2 regions of the Streptomyces sp. Qhu-G9 genome follow, and region 1 is predicted to be linked to the other one. Evidence: riboswitches for the same ligand, from Rfam matches in the RefSeq annotation. Region 1 holds a riboswitch; the other holds the start of a gene.
What was found. A riboswitch is a leader RNA that binds a small molecule or an ion and turns the genes downstream of it on or off. The one in region 1 is predicted to bind cyclic di-AMP.

Region 2: linked by a shared signal. The riboswitch ahead of O1Q96_RS34945 (M23 family metallopeptidase) and the one ahead of O1Q96_RS43060 (M23 family metallopeptidase) in region 1 are both predicted to bind cyclic di-AMP.

What each region holds. Positions count from the first base shown of each region.
Region 1 covers NZ_CP114283.1:9,308,143-9,312,953, reverse strand. The annotation lists gene O1Q96_RS43080 (MarR family winged helix-turn-helix transcriptional regulator) at 1-318, opposite strand, end outside; gene O1Q96_RS43075 (dihydrofolate reductase family protein) at 402-1,541, shown strand; tRNA gene O1Q96_RS43070 (tRNA-Met) at 1,643-1,716, shown strand; gene O1Q96_RS43065 (PP2C family protein-serine/threonine phosphatase) at 1,923-3,050, shown strand; cyclic di-AMP (ydaO/yuaA leader) riboswitch at 3,357-3,514, shown strand; gene O1Q96_RS43060 (M23 family metallopeptidase) at 3,526-4,575, shown strand; gene O1Q96_RS43055 (aldo/keto reductase) at 4,642-4,811, shown strand, end outside.
Region 2 covers NZ_CP114283.1:7,445,184-7,449,994, reverse strand. The annotation lists gene O1Q96_RS34950 (M16 family metallopeptidase) at 1-903, shown strand, start outside; cyclic di-AMP (ydaO/yuaA leader) riboswitch at 1,136-1,296, shown strand; gene O1Q96_RS34945 (M23 family metallopeptidase) at 1,309-2,082, shown strand; gene O1Q96_RS34940 (GntR family transcriptional regulator) at 2,345-3,037, shown strand; gene O1Q96_RS34935 (HPr family phosphocarrier protein) at 3,346-3,627, opposite strand; gene O1Q96_RS34930 (bifunctional acetate--CoA ligase family protein/GNAT family N-acetyltransferase) at 3,873-4,811, shown strand, end outside.

The sequences.
Region 1 (4,811 bases):
CCCCTCGTCGGTCAGGACCGCGATGCTGCCCCGCTTGTCCATACGGCATCCCTCACGGCGCACCGCCCCGTCCTTCTCCAGGCGGGTCACCGCGTACGTCAGCCGACTGCGGGTGATCTTCGTCCGTTCGGCGAGGTCCGTCATGCGCAGGCCGCGCTCGGGCGCCTCGGAGAGGTTGGCGAGGATGGAGTAGTAAAGGTGGGGCATGCCGGCCTCCTGCTGGAGCTGCCGGTCGATCGCGTCCTCCAGGAGATGGGAGGCGGCGATGTAGGCGCGCCAGGCGCGCTGCTCCTCGGGGGTGAGCCAGCGGGTCGTCATGCCTCCAGTGTAGGTTTGCTTCAAACTTGAACCAAGCCCGGCTCCGGTCGGCCCGAACCCTGCCTCCGAAAGAGAGCGCGTCGATGCCCCACCCCCACGTCCTGTTGTCCGCCGCGGTCTCCCTCGACGGACGCCTGGACGACACCGGCCCCGAACGGCTGCTGCTCTCCGGGCCTGCCGACTTCGACCGGGTCGACGAGGTACGGGCCGGGTCCGACGCGATCCTCGTGGGCGCGGGCACCCTGCGCGCCGACAACCCCCGGCTCCTCGTCAACTCCGCCGAGCGGCGCGCGGCCCGCGTCGCCGCCGGCCGGCCGGAGTACCCGCTGAAGGTCGCGGTCAGTGGCAGCGGCGACCTCGATCCCGGCGCCAACTTCTGGTCCACGGGCGGCGAGAAGATCGTCTACACGTCCGACGAGGGGGCCCCGAGAGCGAACGAGGCGCTGCGCGGGCTCGGCGTCGACGTTGTCTCCGTGGGGCCCGCCCTGGACTGGCGGGCCGTACTCGCGCACCTCCACGACGAACGCGGCGTACGACGGCTCATGGTCGAGGGCGGCGGCCGCGTCCACACCCAGCTCCTCCAGCAGGGCCTCGCCGACGAACTGCAGCTCGCCCTGGCACCGCTCGTGGTGGGCGAGCCGGACGCGCCACGGCTCTTCGGGCCCGGGGAGTACCCCGGCGGCGCACGGAACCGGATGCGGCTGATCGAGACCCGGCCCGTCGGAGACGTCGTGCTCATGCGGTACGTCCCCACCGCGCCCGGCACCGGCTCCGTCCCCTCGGCGGCCGACCACCACTGGCTGGAGCTCGCCTGCGGCCTCGCCGCCGAGTGCCCGCCCTCCCGGACGGCCTTCAGTGTCGGCGCGGTCGTCGTCGCGGCAGACGGCACGGAACTGGCCCGCGGGTACTCCCGTGAGTCCGACCCCCTCTCGCACGCGGAGGAGGCCGCGCTCGCCAGGATCGAGCCGGGCGACCCGCGGCTCGCGACCGCCACGGTCTACAGCAGCCTGGAGCCCTGCGCCCGCCGCTCCTCGCGGCCCGCGCCCTGTGCCCGGCTGATCCTCGACGCGGGGGCGCGCCGGGTCGTCACCGCGTGGCGTGAGCCCGACACGTTCGTGGCGTCGGCGGACGGGAACGGCCTGCTGGCGGCGCACGGCGCCGACGTCCTGGTGCTCCCGGAGTACGAGGACGCGGCCAAGGCGCCCAACCGCCACCTCGGCTGACCTCGCCGCGCGCCCGCCGGAGAGTTGCCGGAGGGTTGAGGGAGGGCGGCGTTAACCCGTGTGCCAGGGGTCCCGCAGATGGCGTACACTGGTTTCAACGACGCGGGGTGGAGCAGCTCGGTAGCTCGCTGGGCTCATAACCCAGAGGTCGCAGGTTCAAATCCTGTCCCCGCTACTGAAGACCTGGGGCCGGAATCCAACGGGATTCCGGCCCCAGGTGTTTTCCACGAGGTTCGCGAGACCTCCGAGGCCCCCAAGGTCCGCGAGGTCCATCACGGCCCGTGCCGGACGGGTCGGCGCTCACCCGCCCGGCTCCCGCCGGCTCGCTCCCCACCCCCGCTCCCGGGAATCTGGACAGAGCGCGGGAAGGGCAGGAGTCACGTGGCCGGGCGTCGTGAGGTGGAGAAGTGGGCGCCGGGGCCCGTCGAGCCCGAGCGACGGACCGTCTCCTACGCCCACACCCGCACCCTCGTCCGCCTGCTGCCCGCGCTGCTGATCGCCGCGGGAGTCTGTTACGACCTCCTCTCGCCCAAGGACTTCACCGCGGCCCCCTTCTTCACGGCCGCCGCGCTCGTGGCCGCACCGCTCTTCTCGCTCGGCGCCACCGTCTGCACGGGCATCGTGGGAACAGCGGCCATGGCCCTCGTGCACCTCAGGTTCGCCTTCGACGTGGGCGCGGTCACCGAGGTCGTCACCGTGGGAACCGTCGCCGGCCTGGCGATCGTCATCAACCGGCTGGTGAGCCTCGGCAACGCCCGCCTCGCCTCGGCGCGGGAGATCGCCGAGGCCGCCCAGCGGGCCGTACTGCCCGAACCGGCCGGGCGGATCGGCGGGCTCGACATCGCGGCCAGATACGTGGCGGCGCAGGCGGACGCGTTCATCGGGGGCGACCTGTACGCCGTGCAGGACACCCCGCACGGCGTACGGCTCGTCCTGGGAGACGTGCGGGGCAAGGGCATGGGGGCGGTCGGCACCGTGGCCGTCGTCATCGGGGCCTTCCGGGAGGCCGCCGAGCACGAGGCCACTCTGGAGGCGGTCGCCCAGCGACTGGAACGGGCACTGGCGCGCGAGGGCGTCCGGCGGGACAGCGTCGAGATCTTCGAAGGCTTCACCACCGCCGTCCTCGCCGAGATCCCGCACGGCGCCCAGGTCGTACGCCTCGTCAACCGCGGCCACCCCGGGCCCCTCCTCCTGCACGGCGACGGAACCGTCCGCACACTCGCCGCGGCGGATCCCTCGCTGCCCCTCGGGATGGGGGAGCTGGGCGGCCGGCCCGACCGCGCGCAGGAGGAGGCGCTCCCGGGCGGGGCCGTGCTGCTCCTCCACACCGACGGGCTGTCCGAGGCCCGGGACGAGCGGGGCGTGTTCTTCGATCCGGTGGGACAGCTGTCCGGGCGGGTCTTCGCCGGGCCCGACGAACTGCTCGACGAGCTGGTGGACGACGTCCACCGGTACACCGGGGGCCGGTCCACGGACGACATGGCGCTGCTCGCCGTGCGACGGCCGTAGCGGTACGCCCTTCCCGCGCCCTTCCCGCGACTTTCCTGTGGGGATCCCGCGACCTGTCCGCGAGCATCCAGGGTCCATATCACCTGCAGTAGTCGAATGACGCCCCTGCGCACAACAACTGACGCACCGTCAACAGATCCGACACCGGTGAATGGCGATCAACTCGCCCGATTTACCCCGCTCATGACCTGTAAGTCCAGGTCAAGAGCCTTAACGATCATCAAGAACAGCTTGGAATCCAGTGCCCGCGTCTATTAACGTTCGATAACGCAGCGCGGTCGTCCCAGCCGTCACAAGAGATGGCTCCGTGCGCACGCGCCGAATCCCGCAAGGGAACCGGGGAACCACCTACATGGGGTGAATCGCGTGTCTTTCGCGGTGTTTGACACCGTGGTTGACGCGCGTAGGAGACCTTCCTGCTCCGAACCCGTCAGCTAACCCGGTAGGCGAGAAGGAAGGAAAGGAGCGCGCCCACGTGGCGTCCAACAGGCCTGCCCCCGCACCCTCGTTCGTGCCGAATGAGTTCACGGGGGACACCTCGGGTGACAAGAAGCCCGACACCTTCGCCTACGGCGCTCGTAAGGACGAGGAGACCTGGGAGGTCTGGAATCCCAGCGCGGACACCGTCGTTCCCGTCCGCGGCCGGCACCGCGTCTCCAAGCAGCGCGGCGGAGGACTCGCCCGCAGCTCCACCGTTCTGGGCGTCGGTGTCATAGCCGCCGTCGGCGCGGGCGGCATGGCCACCGCGCAGACCGGCAAGCCGCCGGTGTCGATCTCGATCCCCGACCTGCCGAACGTGGGCTCGCTGATCTCGGACGAAGAGGCCCCCGAGGGCTCCAGCACGCCGCTCACCGCCGCCGGCCTCACCACGGCCGACGCCGAGCAGGGCAGCGCGGACGCCGGTGAGGCCCTGCGCACCCGCATCATGCTCCAGGCGGAGCTCCAGCAGGACCAGGTCGACCGCGAGGCCCAGGCGGCCGCAGAGGCCGCCGCCGCGAAGAAGGCCGCCACGCTGGCGGCCAAGGAGCAGGACGCGGCGAAGGCCAAGGCCGCCGCCGCCGAGCAGAAGAAGAAGGACGAGGCCAAGAAGAAGGCCGAGGCCGCGCGCCTCGCCGAACTCGCCACGCAGTACACGCTGCCCACCTCCTCGTACACGATCACCTCGACCTACGGGCAGTCCGGCTCGCTGTGGTCCTCGGGCCAGCACACGGGTCTGGACTTCGCCGCTCCCACGGGTACCCCGATCAAGGCCGTTCACAGCGGCACGGTCACCGAGGCGGGCTGGAACGGCTCGTACGGCTACCGCACGGTCCTCACGCTCGACGACGGCACCGAGGTCTGGTACGCCCACCAGTCGTCGATCGGGGTCAGCGTCGGGCAGAAGGTCGGCACGGGCGACGTCATCGGCCGCGTGGGCGCGACCGGCAACGTCACCGGGGCGCACCTGCACCTGGAGGTCCACACCAGCGGCGGCAGCGGCATCGACCCGATGGCCTGGCTGCGCGGCAAGGGCCTCAACCCGTAGGCCGCTCGCGGTCCGGACGCCCGTAGGTACGGAATACGGCCGTCCGGTACGGCCGTTGACGTACCCATGACTTCTCTTCGCAAGCTGGGTTCGTCCGACCTGGAGGTCTTCCCGCTCGCCCTCGGCGGCAACGTCTTCGGCTGGACCGCCGACGAGGCCAGGTCCTTCGCCGTGCTCGACGCGTACACCGCCGCCGGCGGGAACTTCGTGGACAGCGCCGACACGTACTCGGCCTG
Region 2 (4,811 bases), 1.9 Mb from region 1:
GCCAAGGAGCTCTCCCGGCAGCTCTTCCCGGCGACCTCGCGCATGTCGCGCCCCCGCCAGGGCAGCGAGGAGACGGTCACCGCGATCGACTCCGCGGCCGTACGTGCCTTCTACGAGAAGCACGTACGCCCCGCCACGGCCACCGCGGTCGTCGTCGGTGACCTCACCGGCGTCGACCTCGACGCGCTGCTCGCGGACACGCTCGGTGCCTGGACCGGATCGCAGGCCGAGGCGCGCCCCGTGCCGCCGGTGACCGCCGACGACACCGGCCGGGTGATCATCGTCGACCGCCCCGGGGCCGTCCAGACGCAGTTGCTGATCGGCCGCGTCGGCGCCGACCGGCACGACCGGGTGTGGCCCGCCCAGGTGCTCGGCACGTACTGCCTCGGTGGCACCCTCACCTCCCGCCTGGACCGCGTCCTGCGCGAGGAGAAGGGATACACCTACGGCGTGCGGGCGTTCGGCCAGGTGCTGCGCTCCGCCCCGGACGGGACGGGCATCTCGATGCTCGCCATCAGCGGCTCCGTGGACACCCCGAACACCGGCCCGGCGCTCGACGACCTGTGGAAGGTGCTGCGCACCCTCGCCGCCGAGGGACTGACGGACGCCGAACGCGACGTCGCCGTGCAGAACCTGGTGGGCGTGGCGCCCCTGAAGTACGAGACCGCGGGCGCCGTCGCGGGCACGCTCGCCGACCAGGTCGAGCAGCACCTGCCGGACGACTTCCAGGCGACGCTCTACCAGCAGCTCGCCGCGACCGGCACCGTGGAGGCCACGGCGGCCGCGGTGAACGCCTTCCCGGTGGACCGTCTGGTGACCGTCCTCGTCGGAGACGCCGCGCAGATCGAGGAGCCCGTCAGGGCCCTCGGTATCGGTGAAGTCAGCGTCGTGACAGCGGAGTAGGGACCGGCAGTCGCAGCAAGGACCGTCGGCAGGCCGGGGCCCGGGTGACTCAGGAGTCGCCCGGGTCTCTTCTTGCGCCGAGTCTCCTGTGGTTTGTCCGTATTGGTAGAGAGGTTGCCTGTCTGCCCTGTGGCATGCGCTACAAAACCCGTGATCCGTTTGTCTATTGAAAGTGGCGACGTTTAGCTTCAGTCCGGCTGTTCGTCAGGCAGTGCGCCGCGTCCGCGGCACCGGACAGTCATCGCCGAGTCCCCGTACGGCGCGAGCCAGGGGAGCCGGGGACCCATACGTAGTCCCTGGGGTGAATCGGACGCCCTTCCCGAAGGGGGTCCGTAGGAGACCTTCCTGCTCCGAACCCGTCAGCTAACCCGGTAGGCGAGAAGGAAGGAAAGGATCAGCCACTTCATGGCGTTCACTCGCGCCACCGGGAAGCACCGTCGTCCCAGCAGCATGAAGCGCGCGACCCGCAGGACGGTGGGCGTCGCCGCACTCGCCACCACCGGTGTCGTAGGCACTCTGGCCGCCCCGGCGTTCGCCGCCGAGAGCTCGGTCGAGCAGACCGGCCTCACCAAGGCCGTCATCATCGGCGACTCGGTCGCCGAAGAGATCGACGCGCAGGCCGCCGCCCAGCAGCAGGCCGCCGACGAGGCCGCCGCCCGCGAGAAGGCCGAGGCCGACGCGAAGAAGCGGGCCGAGGAGGCCGCGGCGAAGGCCAAGAAGGAGCGCGAGGTCAAGGTTCGTGCCGCCCGCGAGGCCGAGCGCAAGCGCCTCAACGCGTACGTCTCGCCGATCACCGGTTCGTACGTCTCCACCGGCTACAAGGCCGGCGGCGCCGTCTGGTCCTCCGGCAGTCACACCGGCATCGACTTCCACGCCGCCAGCGGCACCGCCGTGCGCGCGGTCGGCTCCGGCACCGTGGTGGAGGCCGGCTGGGGCGGCGCGTACGGCAACCAGGTCGTCATCAAGATGACCGACGGCACCTTCACCCAGTACGGGCACCTCTCGTCCATCGGCGTCTCCGTCGGCCAGACGGTCACTCCGGGACAGCAGATAGCCCTCTCCGGGGCGACCGGCAACGTCACCGGAGCGCACCTGCACTTCGAGGCGCGCGCGACCGCGGAGTACGGGTCCGACATGGACCCCGTCGGATACCTCCGCTCGCACGGCGTGAACGTCTGACGGCACGACGCGTCGGCGCACCTCCGTCGAAGGCCCTGGCTCATTGAGCCGGGGCCTTCGCGTGCTCCGGGGCCTTCCGGGCTTCTTCCCGACCGTTCCCGGTCTCTTTCGCACCGGACGACTGCCTGTTCAGAGACGTGATGTGTCCAAAAAATAGCCATGGATTCCGGGCTGCCATCGGAATTTCCCGCTCACTGCAATAGAGTCACCGAACAAGCGTCGATCGACCGCGTTTCGCGGGGATTAAGGCGGAGGTCCGGTCATGCGTATTCCCGCGCGCTCGGTATGCACGGCGATTCGTGACGACATCGTCGCGGGTGTCTACGAGCGCGGCAGCCGGCTCACCGAAGAACTGCTCGCGCGTCGTTACGGCGTCTCGCGGGTCCCCGTGCGCGAGGCGCTGCGCACACTGGAGGCGGAGGGCTTCGTGGTCACCCGCAGACACGCGGGCGCGTGCGTGGCGGAGCCCACGGAGCAGGAGGCCGCGGACCTCCTGGAGATGCGCATGCTGCTGGAACCGCTGGGTGCCGCCCGTGCCGCGCAGCGCCGCACCGAGGCGCACCTCAAGGTGCTGCGCGGCCTGGTCAGACTGGGCCAGGAGCGGGCCAGGAGGGGTAACAGCGAGGATCTGCGCTCACTGGGGGGCTGGTTCCACGAGACGCTCGCGCAGGCCTCGGGCAGCCCGCAGCTGACCTCGACGCTCGCCCAGCTGCGGCACAAGATCGCCTGGATGTACGCGGTCGAGGCGCCCGCGCATCCCGCCGAGTCCTGGACCGAGCACGGGGCCATCGTGGACGCCGTGGCCCGGGGCGACAGCGACCGTGCCCGGGCGGTCACGGCACTGCACACCGAGCGGGCGACGACCGCGCACCGGCTGCGCTTTCCGGGCCGAGACCGCGTCGAGCGTGTGAGGACTTCGCAACATCCCGTAAACACGGCGGGCCTGCGGCATTAACAGTGGCGCCGTATACAAAGAGGGATATTCGGCAGGGGCATATTTCTGATGCCCATTTTCCCGCGTGCCCGGAATTGCCGAGCACGTGATTTCTGCGTGCACGGAAATCGAGTCCCGGATTGCACGCGAATAGCGCCGACGGGAAGATCTGTGACGGATGCCGACGGCACTCCACCAGGGCCGGACGTCGTGCGCAGCCGGGGGCCGGTCGTCTCCACGCGGGCCGGGACCGGACCATGGTGCGGAAACGGCGGAGCCGCGTCGCCCGGGGTGGGGGGACGCGGCTCCGCCGCACGTGATGCGTGGGGTCAGACCGTCTCGGGGAGCTCGTCGAGACCCTCGGCGACCAGCTTCGCCAGGCGGTCGAGCGCGGCGTCAGCGCCCTCGGCGTCGGACGCGAGGACGATCTCCTCGCCGCCCTGGGCGCCCAGGCCGAGGACCGCGAGCATGGAAGCGGCGTTGACGGGGTTGCCGTCCGCCTTGGCGATCGTCACGGGGACGCCGGAGGCCGTGGCCGCCCGGACGAAGATGGAGGCGGGACGGGCGTGAAGGCCCTCGGCCCAACCGACGTTGACGCGGCGCTCAGCCATGTGATGCTGCCCTTCAGGTGTCTCACGGTTGTCTAGACCATTGTTTCATACGGTGGAGCCTGCTTGAAGCGACCAGGAGCCCGGCCCGGCCAGACCCCGGCCCGACGTGGCCCCGGGCGGCTCCGATCCCCAAGACTGCCCCGCGCCCTGCCCGGACGCGAGCCCGCCCGCGCGGGACGAGAACCCTGGGAATCCGGGGGGACGCGAGCCCGCCGTTGTCGGACCCGAGCCGTACTCTGGGCCCCATGCAGACCTCGTCGGACCGGCACGAGTACCCCGCTCACTGGGAGGCCGACGTCGTCCTGCGCGACGGCGGCACCGCGCGCATCCGGCCCATCGCGGCCGACGACGCCGACCGCCTCGTCAGCTTCTACGAGCAGGTGTCCGCCGAGTCGAAGTACTACCGCTTCTTCGCGCCGTACCCGCGCCTGTCCGCCAAGGACGTCCACCGCTTCACCCACCACGACTTTGTGGACCGGGTGGGACTCGCGGCCACCGTCGGCGGCGAGTTCATCGCCACCGTACGCTACGACCGCATCAACGCCGACGGCCTGCCCGCGTCCGCCCCCGCGGACGAGGCGGAGGTCGCGTTCCTCGTCCAGGACGCCCATCAGGGCCGCGGTGTGGCGTCCGCGCTGCTGGAGCACGTCGCGGCCGTCGCCCGCGAGCGCGGCATCCGCCGTTTCGCCGCCGAGGTGCTGCCCGCCAACAACAAGATGATCAAGGTGTTCACGGACGCCGGGTACCAGCAGAAGCGCAGCTTCGAGGACGGCGTCGTACGCCTGGAGTTCGACCTGGAGCCCACCGACCGCTCCCTCGCCGTGCAGCGCGCGCGGGAGCAGCGCGCGGAGGGACGCTCCGTCGCCCGGCTCCTCGCACCCGGCTCGGTCGCCGTCATCGGCGCGGGCCGCGCGCCCGGAGGAGTGGGCCGCAGCGTCCTGGACAACCTCCGCGGGGCGGGGTTCACCGGGCGCCTGTACGCGGTGAACGGGGCACTTCAGGAGAAGGAGCTCGACGGCGTCCCGGCGTACCGCTCCGTGCGTGACATTCCCGAGCCCGTCGACCTCGCCGTCGTCGCCGTTCCGGCCGAGCGCGTTCCCGCGGTCGTCGCCGAGTGCGGTGAACACGGCGTGCAGGGCCTCGTCGTGGTCTCCGCGGGGTACGCCGAGAGCGGCCCCGAAGGC